DNA from 4 places in the Photobacterium angustum genome. Region 3 is predicted to be linked to each of the others. Evidence: predicted binding sites of a transcription regulator. Region 3 holds the regulator's gene; each other region holds the start of a gene.
What was found. Region 3 encodes CRP, which controls carbon source genes, mostly activating them, when cyclic AMP is high. Its sites were predicted from a motif close to TGTGANNNNNNTCACA; they were not measured.
Positions count from the first base shown of each region.

Region 1: deoD (purine-nucleoside phosphorylase) is a predicted target of CRP. The motif match lies at 981-996, and genes of this name have one in related genera.
Region 2: typA (translational GTPase TypA) is a predicted target of CRP. The motif match lies at 1,604-1,619, and genes of this name have one in related genera.
Region 4: udp (uridine phosphorylase) is a predicted target of CRP. The motif match lies at 1,434-1,449, and genes of this name have one in related genera.

Region 1 is NZ_MSCJ01000003.1:327,963-331,148, forward strand. Features, by position in the region: gene BTO08_RS16150 (Y-family DNA polymerase) at 1-4, opposite strand, end outside; gene BTO08_RS16155 (S24 family peptidase) at 1-708, opposite strand; gene deoD (purine-nucleoside phosphorylase) at 1,122-1,832, shown strand; gene tsgA (MFS transporter TsgA) at 1,917-3,080, shown strand; gene BTO08_RS16170 (Crp/Fnr family transcriptional regulator) at 3,147-3,186, opposite strand, start outside.
Region 2 is NZ_MSCJ01000002.1:180,018-183,203, reverse strand. Features, by position in the region: gene glnA (glutamate--ammonia ligase) at 1-1,143, opposite strand, end outside; gene typA (translational GTPase TypA) at 1,723-3,186, shown strand, end outside.
Region 3 is NZ_MSCJ01000001.1:2,670,313-2,673,498, reverse strand. Features, by position in the region: gene BTO08_RS12135 (DUF1338 domain-containing protein) at 1-378, shown strand, start outside; gene BTO08_RS12130 (hypothetical protein) at 434-616, opposite strand; gene BTO08_RS12125 (DUF3859 domain-containing protein) at 914-1,735, shown strand; gene crp (cAMP-activated global transcriptional regulator CRP) at 1,794-2,426, opposite strand; gene BTO08_RS12115 (OsmC family protein) at 2,809-3,186, shown strand, end outside.
Region 4 is NZ_MSCJ01000001.1:770,793-773,978, reverse strand. Features, by position in the region: gene BTO08_RS03280 (hypothetical protein) at 1-356, opposite strand, end outside; gene udp (uridine phosphorylase) at 507-1,274, opposite strand; gene BTO08_RS03270 (zinc/cadmium/mercury/lead-transporting ATPase) at 1,669-3,186, opposite strand, start outside.

The DNA.
Region 1 (3,186 bases), on a different contig from region 3:
TCATAAGGTAACAGGGCGGTGTAATCGTAGGCTGTAACGCACTACGCCGTGTAAGCGGGTGTAGTCGTCTTGGTTTATTTTTTGTGGCTTAAAGCTGGGGTTATCTGAATACAGGGTTCTGCTGTGTAAGTTCACGCGCTTTACAACAAGATCGTTGTTTAATGAAAGTACGATAACGTCTTCGTTCTCAGGGTTGAGGTGGCGCTCTAATACCAGTATGTCGTGGTCCCAAATGTACGGCAGCATGGAAAGCCCAGCTGCACGGCACAAGATGGTGGAGTGCTCTTGGGTGATCACCAGTTGGTGTAGGTCGAGTTCGGTTAAGTCATGGTGCCATGGTAATAACGGCGGTTGCCTGAAGTGATGGATGGAAAGAGTGATCACGCCTATTACGTGTAAGTCGTCCCACTCTTTGCCTGATACGGCAATGTGTTGGCATAGCAGGCTCCAACGTGCGATGTGGTTGTCGCCGTGTTGCTCAAATACAACAAGATCGCTGCTTAGGGGCTGTAAGGCACTGTCTATGAGTAGCCAATCCCCTTTGGCGATCCCTAGCTTTTTGTAGGTGCTATCGGCGCTCATTATCCGCATAGATGAATGGCTGTGTACAAACATGGTTTGTAGATTTAGCGATTTTTTCCGAAAGCGAATAGTGGGGTTTTCAAAGCCGGTGATCCCCGCTTGTACGTAAGTGTTAAGTGTAATCATGGCTAAAAATACTGTATATATATACAGTTTATTTTAGAGGTGTTTTGGGTGAGATTAGATTTTTTAGGTTAAAAATCTATTGATTGTTCTGTTATTAGTGTTTTTTATGTGTAAAAAGTACACATAAATTGGTGACCAAAACTGTGGGTATCACCTTCCTTCCAAAGTCTAATGTTCTCACAACTTTGAATGAGCATATCGAACATTAAATACTTCGTTATATTTTTGATGCAGCCAGTAACAAGCTGAGAATTTGTACCGTCACTTATACTTGTGATCTATGTAACATTGATGCGCTAAGAGTATAAATGATGAAATGAATTTGAGTGGTGAGACTTTTAAACCGGACATTTGTCCTGAAATTCTGCTGTTCGTTCTCTTTATGATGAGCCTGTCAAAAACAAGAGGAAACCATTATGACAGCTCATATCGCAGGTACTGCAAAAGACTTTGCTTCAACTGTAATCATGCCTGGTGATCCATTACGTGCAAAATATATTGCTGAAACATACTTAGAAGATGCAAAGCTTGTTACCGATATTCGAAATATGTTGGGGTATACCGGTTATTACAAAGGTCAGCGTATTTCTGTAATGGGACATGGGATGGGTATTCCATCAATGGTTCTCTATGGTCATGAATTAATTAATGATTTTGGAGTAAAGCGTATTATTCGTATTGGCAGTATTGGCGCGACTCAAAAAGATGTACATATGCGTGATGTCATCTTAGCGCAAGCTGCGGGTACAGATTCACCGACTAATGCCAAACGCAGCAGTGGTTATCAGATGGCTACGTCAGCGACTTTTGAGCTGTTGCATAATGCTTATATGTCAGCGAAAGAAAAAGGGATTGATGTCAAAGTAGGGAATATCTTTACTGGAGATTTATATTACGATCCAGATGAGGACTTAATCTCAGCGTTAGAGCGCTTTGGTGTTTTAGGTGTGGATATGGAAGTTGCAGGCTTATATGGTTTAGCTCATCAATTTGGTATTGAATCATTAGCCATTCTGACGGTATCGGATCATTGTATTACGGGTGAGGAAACCACTGCAGAGGAGCGTCAACTTTCATTCAATAATATGATTGAAATTGCTTTAGAAACAGCCATTAAAGCTTAACGTTTCCGCGATTACTTATTGTGAGGGCTGAGTTTCAGCTCTCTATCTTTAAGAACATCCCTCTACACCCTCTTGGAGTGAATGATGAAAAATAAAATAACACTCACCGCGATAAGCTTTTTAGCCAATTTTATTATGGCTGGCTTTGCAACCCAGTTTGGTATGTTAGTCGAGCCAATAGCAAATACCTTTAATGCAAATGTAAACGAAGTTGCATCTATTTTTTCATTACTGAATGGCGGTGCGCTTGCAGGTACGATAGCGGCATTTTTCTTAATTGAAAAAGTCGGCATAAAGCGTATGACGATACTTTGCTACGGGGTCATTTCAGCTGCTGCATTAAGCTTATATATTGTGCCATCATTGTTTATTGTAATGGTATGCATGACGGTTATTGGCTTCTGTGGTGGTGTAGGGTTATGTATTGCTGGCACCATTGTTGTATCTGTCTGGAAAGATAAAATTCAGAGCACCATGCTGGTTGTTCAAGACGCTACATTTAATATTGCAGGGGTCGTGTTCCCACTTATTACGACTTATGCGCTTACTCATGCAATGAATTGGAGTATCAGTTATTTAAGTGTTGGTGTCGTGGCATTGGCGACTATGTTTGTTGCTTTGTTAACGAATTTTAAACCGTGCCATGGTGAAACGGAGTCAGAGCAAGACGTTAAGTCAGAATGGAACTTTGGCATTATTAGTGGTGGCATTGGTTTATTTCTGGGTATGTTAGCGTTATATACCTTCCTTACTTGGGCACCGATGTTTGTGAAGGAAAAGTTTGATATACCATTCGAGCAGGCTGGGCACATTATTACACAGTATTGGTCAGCAGCACTTGTTGGTGCACTAGTATCAACAGTTATTGTCTCTCGAATGAAAATTCAAACATTCTTACTCACAATTATTACTGCTGCCATGGTGATCACCAGCGCTATTGTAACGACAGACAATTTATCATGGTTGTCATACCTAACTTACGGTTACGGTTTTGTTTGTGCCGCGCTTTATAATTCATTTATTGCTTATGGTGTATCATTTGTTCGTAATGCAAGCAGTAAAAACGTGTCTTATATCTTAATCAGCGGTAGCGCTGGTGCCATGTTTAGTCCTGCAATAAGTTCACTATTCCAAAGTGTTATTGGAACTCAATCGGTGATGTACGCGATTCCATTTATTTACGCTATCGTTGTGGTTATGCTAATAGTACTAAGAAAATTTAATGCTGTTGAACATTGTCGCGCATAATATTTGGGATAAGAAAAAGGTCTGTAAATACAGACCTTTTTTGATTTAAACAGAATGTAAAAGATACTATTCTTCTATAAATACTTTTAGCCCTTCTAAATTCAGA
Region 2 (3,186 bases), on a different contig from region 3:
GTCAAGGCCAGCCATTAGCATTGCAGCAAATGCTAGGTATGGGTTAGCTGCTGGATCACCGAAACGTACTTCGATACGACGTGCTTTAGGGCTTGGTACTACAGGAATACGGATCGACGCTGAACGGTTACGTGCAGAGTAAGCTAGCATTACTGGAGCTTCAAAGCCTGGAACTAGACGCTTGTATGAGTTCGTTGCTGGGTTAGCAAATGCGTTGATTGCACGTGCGTGCTTGATAATACCACCGATGTAGTAAAGTGCCATTTCAGAAAGGCCGCCGTACTTATCACCAGAGAATAGGTTTACACCGTCTTTTGCTAGTGATTGGTGAACGTGCATACCAGAACCGTTATCACCTACTAGTGGCTTAGGCATAAAGGTTGCTGTTTTACCAAATGCGTGTGCAACGTTATGAACTACATACTTGTAGATCTGAATTTCATCTGCTTTTGTTGTTAGCGTGTTGAAACGTGTTGCGATTTCGTTTTGACCTGCTGTTGCTACTTCGTGGTGGTGAGCTTCAACAACTAGACCCATTTCTTCCATGATTAAACACATAGCAGAACGGATGTCTTGTGATGAATCAACAGGTGCTACTGGGAAGTAACCACCTTTAACGCCAGGACGGTGACCTTTGTTACCGCCTTCGAAATCAGAACCTGTGTTCCATGCTGCTTCTACGTCATCAATCTTGAAGAAAGAGCCTGACATGTCAGTGTTAAACTTAACATCGTCAAATAGGAAGAATTCTGGCTCAGGACCGATAAGAACCGTGTCTGCGATACCTGTTGAACGCATGAACTCTTCTGCACGCTTCGCGATAGAGCGAGGATCACGGTCGTAACCTTGCATTGTTGCTGGCTCTAAAATATCACAACGGATATTTAGCGTAGCATCTTCAGTGAATGGGTCTAGTACCGCGCTTGACGCGTCAGGCATCATTACCATGTCTGATTCGTTGATACCCTTCCAACCTGCAACTGAAGAGCCATCAAACATTTTACCTTCTTCGAAGAAATCAGCATCAATTTGATGAGATGGGATCGAGATATGCTGTTCTTTACCTTTTGTATCGGTAAAACGTAGGTCAATAAACTTAACTTCATTTTCCTGGATCAGCGCTAGTACGTTTTCTACTGACATCTTGAGTAACCTCCGGTGTTATATAAGGGCATGGCCGCAAATCTAGTGTTGCTCATTTCTGAGAATGAGCAGATCTGAATGTTCTTAAGCGAAAACCATGCCAATTTTTAAAAGCTTTAAAAATGCGGTTTTTACGCATTGCTAAAGCTTAATTAATCCATTTTTGCACTATCTTGATGCACGTATGCACCATTTTGGTGCGGTGGCGTGTCATTAACAATAATAGAACATGCTTACTATCGCGATGTTAAAAATTATTGTCAATTCATAATATCCTTAAAAAAGTGTTTTTTTATTGTTAAATGAGAGCTGTGTACCTTTAATGATGTTTTTTATCCGTAAGGAGTGAGAAAGCAAGGTTAAGAGGGTATTTATGGCCTGAATAGAAGGGTTCAAAAAAATAAAATTAGGCCAAAAAGCGAGTAAAAATGCGGCTCTAGAGCATGGTCATAAAAAAGCTGGTGATATAAATCACATATTTCGTGGGTTTTGGCGTAAAATCTGTTAAATTATGAGCCGTTTTTTTAATCAAGTAGCCTCTAGTGAAGATGCTGCATGTTCTGAGTGAATGTGAAACTAATGTCTAATCAATCGATCGATAAATTAAGAAATATCGCAATTATTGCTCACGTTGACCACGGTAAAACTACCCTGGTTGATAAACTTCTACAGCAGTCTGGCACGTTAGAGGGTCGCGGCGAAGCCGAAGAACGTGTGATGGATTCTAACGATATCGAGAAAGAGCGTGGCATTACCATTCTTGCTAAGAACACAGCAATCAACTGGAATGACTACCGCATCAACATCGTAGATACCCCTGGACACGCCGATTTCGGTGGTGAAGTAGAGCGTATCATGTCTATGGTTGACTCTGTATTGCTTATCGTTGACGCAGTTGACGGCCCTATGCCTCAAACACGTTTCGTAACGCAAAAAGCGTTTGCATACGGTCTTAAGCCAATCGTTGTAATCAACAAGATTGACCGTCCAGGTGCACGTCCTGAGTGGGTTATGGATCAAGTATTTGACCTATTCGATAACCTTGGTGCAACTGACGAACAGCTAGACTTCCAAGTGGTTTACGCATCAGCACTAAACGGTTGGGCAACACTAGAAGAAGGCGAAACTGGCGAGAACATGGAACCATTGTTCCAATCTATCGTTGATAACGTTGCAGCGCCTTCAGTGGACGTTGATGGCCCACTACAGATGCAAATCTCTCAGCTAGATTACAGCTCTTACGTTGGTGTTATCGGTGTTGCTCGTATTACTCGTGGTACAGTGAAAGCTAACCAACAAGTAACTATCGTAGGTGCTGACGGTTCTAAGCGTAACGGTAAAGTAGGTACAGTTCTAGGTTACCTAGGTCTTGAGCGTCATGAAGTTGAAGAAGCGAAAGCGGGCGACATCATTGCAATCACAGGTCTTGGCGAGCTTAAGATTTCTGACACTATCTGTGATCAGAACTGTGTTGAAGCACTAACGCCGCTTTCTGTTGATGAGCCAACAGTTACCATGACTTTCCAAGTAAACAACTCTCCGTTTGCTGGTAAAGAAGGTAAGTTCGTTACTTCACGTAACATCCTAGAGCGTCTTCAAAAAGAACTAGTACACAACGTTGCACTACGTGTTGAAGAAACAACTGACCCAGATAAATTCCGCGTATCAGGTCGTGGTGAACTTCACCTATCGATCCTGATCGAAAACATGCGTCGTGAAGGCTACGAGCTAGCAGTATCACGTCCTGAAGTTATCATCAAAGAAGAAGACGGCCAGCTAATGGAACCGTTTGAAACTGTGACTATCGACGTGGTGGAAGAGCACCAAGGCGGTATCATGGAGAACATCGGTCTTCGTAAAGGTGAGCTAACTGATATGGCACCAGATGGTAAGGGCCGTGTTCGCATGGACTTCATGATGCCTTCTCGTGGTCTTATCGGTTTCCAAACTGAGTTTATGACACTGACTTCAGGTTCAGGTCTTCTTTACCATACGTTTGATCACTACGGTCCTCACAAGGGCGGTACTATCGGTCAACGTAAC
Region 3 (3,186 bases):
AGTTATCAGCTTTTAAATGCAGAAAGTGAATATGCAGGATGGGTAGCAGCACATGGTTTTGGTGCCAATCATTTTACTGTTGATATTAATCAGCTTGAGCAATTTAATGAAATTTCTGAAGTGAACCATTTTCTTGAATCGAGTGGTTTTGATATTAATCAGGCAGGCGGTGCGGTAAAAGGCGATCCTACTGTGATGCTAGAGCAATCAGCAACCATGGCTGATAAAGTCATGGTCACGTTTTCTGATGGTGAGATGCTGGTCTCTGGTGGGTTTTATGAGTTTGCTAAACGTTATTTGCAGCCTGATGGTGAGATTTATAGCGGGTTTGTTGAAGCTTCGGCTGATAAGATCTTTGAGAGTACTTATAACTCTTGAATGATGTAAGCGATGCATTAAAAAAGCAGCCATTTGGCTGCTTTTTTTGAATCTGTTAATTGTCGAGGGGGGATCCCCAAATACCACTGTCTTCAGCAGGACAGCGACGTAAACCTGTCTGCTGTTCTAAATAACAACGACGGTCACTAAAGCCTGTCATCTCAATAGTTGTAGGTTGAGGAGCGATAGCGCCAGGTACAGTGGTGTAGCTATTCGGGGCAAAACGTTCAATATCCATATTCCATTACCGCGAGAAAAAGAAAGTCCATTCATACGCAGAATGTAGCACTTAATTTGAGCAATACAAATTAATTGTTCTCATAAAAGACACAAAGTTTGAATGGGATTGATGAATTATTTGTTAAAGCATTACTCATTCCTTTTAGCGATTTTATTTTGCATGTAATTGCTAATTTGTGATCTTATCGGTACATCAAAAATGTCACATTGCTTTATTATCTAATGCTTTGTTTTAGTTAGAAAGTTATCAATAAGTATTTCTTTCTTCAATGCTTTTGGATTAGGTGGAAGTAATATGAATCTTAGATGGATCACAATAGTAGGGCTGTTATTGTTAGCATTGACCGGATGTAGTTCTTTATCTTCAGTGGATAACAATGTACCTAAGGTGACGATTTCAGAAGGTGGTGTGATCACCCAAAATGGGGCTGTTTATACGGTAAAGGCAAGTACTAAATTAGTGACCCCGAAACTTGGGCAATATATCGGGTTTCGTTATGCAATAGAGATCCCTGATGGCGCCAGTGATGAGATGAAATCAAAAACGGCATTTCCTATTACAGCGCGTATGACGCATCCTAAACTGATAAACCCAGCAACGAAGCAAGCAACGACGGTATCAACATGGTCCGATACCATGTACAAACACGATAAAAACTTGGCGCTTTGGCAGTTTTCAGAACCTTATGAATTAGTCAGTGGTTCTTGGGTATTTGAATTGCTGTATAAAGATCAGGTCGTTGCTAAACGTGAGTTTACGGTCGCTAATCATGAGCAGTTAAATCAATCTTTAAAAAACACTTTTGAAACTGCATTCATGCTGAATAGTACTCGTTCATGGTTAGGTCAAAATGGTGATGCGCTTGTTTGTGATAAAGCTAAATCTAAACGTTGCTTGCAGTTTAGTTCTACTGAGGAGTGTAACCAAACCTTAAGTCGCTATAACAGCATGTGCCAGCAGATAGCGCTTAAACAAATGGGGCGTGGTGATGAAATTATTTCTGCGAAAGAAGAGATGAAAGAGTATGTTAGCTACTTTTTTTACTGCATGCATAGCGCCAGAATTAACGAAGCAAAGCTTGATAAAAAGCAGGTTCATACTTGTTTGAAAGGGTAAGAAAATGAAAAAAGCCGCAACAGTGTGCGGCTTTTTGTACGGCTAAAGACGTTAAAAATTAACGCGTACCGTAAACAACAATCGTCTTACCGTGAGCAGAAATTAAGTTCTGCTCTTCAAGCATTTTCAGAATACGACCCACTGTTTCACGAGAACAGCCAACAATTTGACCGATTTCTTGACGAGTGATCTTAATCTGCATGCCATCAGGGTGCGTCATTGCATCTGGTTGTTTTGCAAGATTTAGCAATGTCTGTGCGATACGACCTGTAACGTCTAAGAATGCTAAATCACCTACTTTCTGGCTTGTCACTTGTAGGCGACTTGCCATTTGAGCAGATAAGCGCATCAGAATATCAGGGTTAACCTGAATTAACTGACGGAATTTTTTGAATGAAATTTCTGCTACTTCACAAGGACTTTTCGCACGAACCCAAGCAGTACGCTCTTGATCTTCTTCGAATAAGCCAAGCTCACCAATAAAGTCACCTTGGTTTAGGTAAGAAAGGATCATCTCCTTACCTTCTTCATCCTTGATTAGTACAGCAACAGAACCCTTCACAATGTAGTACAACGTTTCTGCTTTCTCACCTGCGTGGATCAGCGTACTTTTCGATGGGTACTTGTGAATATGACAATGGGAAAGAAACCACTCTAAAGTTGGATCTGTTTGCGGTTTACCTGGAACCATATTACTAACTTCCTCTGCATTTGTTGCCCAACAGCATTGGTCTCTTTTCTTCTAAGTTTTATCATGAGAAAAAAAACTGCCTACTGACAGGGTATCCATTCAGCCGCTGGGCTGCAAGCTAACTTGAATAAGTTAGAGTGTATCCTTTTTCTACGCCTTTTTCTTGATATTGATCTAGTAGATTCGTTCATTTCATATGGATAACTGTGCACAGGATCACAATGCGGCGAGATAATTTTAAGCAGTGTGATAAGTAAAGATTATTACGACGATTTTTAGAGAGGAAAAAAGTTGTTATTAATGCGGAGAATTAGGATTTACATTCATTATTATATCAATAAAACTAGAGACAATTATTGGGCGTTTGAATAAGGATTAAGCGATGCAGTCCCGAGTAAAATGGGTAGAAGATATGACCTTTTTAGGTCAATCAAGCTCTGGTCACAGTGTAGTCATGGATGGTAATGGAGGGGATAAAGCCCCAAGTGCGATGGAATTGGTATTAATGGCGGCGGGAGGGTGTAGCTCAGTAGATGTTGTCAGTGCTTTACAATCCCAGGTGCAAAATATTGTGGGTTGTGAAGTTCTTATTTCAGCAGAGCGTCGAGAGCAAGCTCCACGTTTATTTACCACAGCCAATTTGCATTTTATCGTTTCAGGTTTTGATTTAAATGAAACCTTAGTGGCTAACAGCATTGCTGATTCTTTAGAGAAATATTGCTCTGTATGCTTGATGATTGGTGAAAAGGTTAAGTTGACT
Region 4 (3,186 bases), 1.9 Mb from region 3:
TCTCCATTTTCATAAATTTTATTATTTATATAATATGATGCCTGATTATGAATGCTGTCTGTATGATCATATATCGAATAAGTAAAAAGACACATTGCACTGTGAAAGCTTTTAAATTCTACAAGAAAGCTACAATCTTGTTCAAATAATTTAGTATGAGTTATCTGTTTTTTCCAAACATTCATAACTTGTATACCTAAATATACAGCTCCAATAGAACCAAATCCTGACAATAATGTTCCTATATCAACAAAAAAGCCCCAAAGCTTAAAATCAGTAGAACTAGAATAAACACCCGAATAAAAAGATATACTACATAATAATATCAAGATCATTATTCTAAAATTGTCATTCATATAAAGTAAAAACCATTAAATTTTAATGATTTATTTTATAATAATAATCTAATACTTTATTAACTTATTTTGTAACTAAACGTTTTTATATTTATAAAAAAAGCCGCTCCTAAGAGCGGCTTTCTAATATAACACTTTAAGACTTAAATCTTATTCAGCTAACATTTTACGTGCAGCTTCTACCACGATCTTAATTGATTTCGCTTCTGTTTCTTTTAGCGTTGCGTGATCTGGGATCTCTTTTTGTGTACGGTTAATAATAACACCTGCTACACAACCTGCACGTAAACCAGAGCTTGCACACATGGTTAATAACGTTGCTGATTCCATTTCAAAGTTAAGCACGCCCATTTCTTGCCACTCTTTCATTGAGCCTTGGAAACGACGAACTACGCGACCTGAGAATGTATCGTAACGCTCTTGACCTGGGTAGAACGTATCACTTGATGCTGTTACACCCGTGTGTACTACAGCATGCTCGTCATCACATGCTTGCTTCATTGCCGTTGCAACACCAAAATCAGCAACAGCTGGGAATTCCATTGGTGCGAAATGCAGACTTGCACCATCTAAACGTACTGAGCCTGTCGTTACAATCATATCGCCAGGGTTAATGTTAGGCTGAATTGCACCTGTAGTACCTACACGAAGGAAAGTTGTTACCCCTAACTGTGCTAATTCTTCAACAGCAATAGAGGTTGATGGACCACCGATACCCGTTGAACACACAACCACTGATTTACCGTCTAATTTAGCGCGAAATACAGTGTACTCACGAGAGCTTGCTAAAAACTCAGGGTTATCCATTAAGTTTGCAATTTTCTCAACACGTGCTGGATCACCGGGAATAATCGCTAATTCTGCACCATTAAGATCAGCTTTATTAACACCTAAGTGGAAGACTTTATTATCAGACATAATGTTACCCTTTAATTTAAACAGCTCTGTTGTAGGTTCAGAGTGATTCTTATGAGTTATTACTATTTTAATCAATTTTTTGATAGAAAGAGTCAAACATACTGCAACATGCTCTATCAAAAACACGTGGTAACAATAACCAATGATTCAACCACTTTTAGTGAGCATCGTCACATCAACAAAAAGCAATTGAAAAAATTGTTACACAAAAGTCTGATTTGAATCACACGTAAACGATATCTTATTGCCGGAATCACAAAAAATCGTTTTCTCACGCATGTACTCTTTACTCTGTTTTCCTGCCTCATAGCGAAAAAAACGGCATGACAAACAATACATCATTGTTCGTATCATGCCGTTTAGACTAATCACTAATGCTCAGAGCAATTAGTTTTTACTTTTCGCTTTGCGGTTTAAAGCGTAATAAACGTAATGCATTCAGTGTTACTAACGCTGTTGCGCCACTGTCTGCAAGTACTGCAACCCAAAGCCCTGTAAAACCAAATAAGGTTGTGACAAGGAATACCGCTTTTAAACCTAATGCTAAGCTGATGTTTTGACGAATATTGCTCAATGTTGCACGAGATAATTCAATCATCACTGGCAGTTCTGAAACACGGTTATGGGTAATTGCTGCATCAGCGGTTTCTAGTGCTACATCTGTACCACCGCCCATAGCGACACCAATTGTTGCAGTTTTCATTGCTGGCGCATCGTTAATACCATCACCAACCATGGCAACAGAATGTAGCTCACTTAACTTACGAACTTCTGTCACTTTGTCTTCAGGCAATAGTCCTGCACGAAAATCAATATTAATTTCTTTAGCAATCGCAGCAGCTGCACGTGGGTTGTCACCCGTTAGCATCACTGAATTCACGCCAATGCTTTTCAGCTTAGTGATCGCTTCTAAAGCATCACTACGTAAATTATCACGCCATGCAACTAAACCTATCGCTTGCTGATTACGAACGGCAACCACCAGCGTTTTACCTTCGCTTTCAAGATCTAACGCTTGCTGTTGCTGGTTACCAGTCAACACAATTTGCTCAGGCAGGCGATCGGCAGCACATAACATAAAGTTATCGCCTTCAGTAACACCTTGAATACCGCGGCCTGCTAATGCTTCACGATTTTCAGCTTCAACAACAGGTAATGATTTTTCTCGAGCAAGGTTAACCACTGCTGTTGCTAGTGGGTGTAACGAACCGGATTCAACAGCCGCTGCTTGACGTAATAATTGATCGGGATTGTTATCCCAGCTAATTAAGTCCGTCACTACAGGTTTACCTTCCGTTAGCGTACCGGTTTTATCAAACGCGACAGTTTCAACATGACCAAGCTGTTCTAATGCTGCACCACCTTTGATTAATGCACCGCGACGCGCTGCTGCCGCTAAACCTGAAGTGATCGCTGCTGGCGTTGAAATAACAAGTGCACAAGGACAGGCAATAAGTAATAGCGCTAGACCTTTATAAATCCACTCATCCCATGATTGACCAAATACAAGCGGCGGAATAATGATAACAAGTGTTGCTAGTAGCATCATTGCTGGAGTGTACCAGCGGCTGAATTTATCAATAAAACGTTCGAGCGGTGCTTTGCGTGATTCTGCATCTTCAATGAGATGAAGAATACGGTCGATCGCATTTTCACCTTGCGCAGACACAATCGTTAATCGAACCACTTTGTCTGATGCCATGCTACCAGCCATGACTTTCTGGCCAGGTGTTCGTTCAACAGGTACAGATTCCCCTGTTAGTGCGCTTTCATCAAAACTCGCAACCACATCTAAAACTTGACCATCAGCAGGTAAACGCTCGCCGGGTACAACTTCAATCACATCACCAGGTTTTAATTCGCTTGCTGGAACTTTTTTCTTCTCACCGTTTGGCAACACGACATTGGCGTC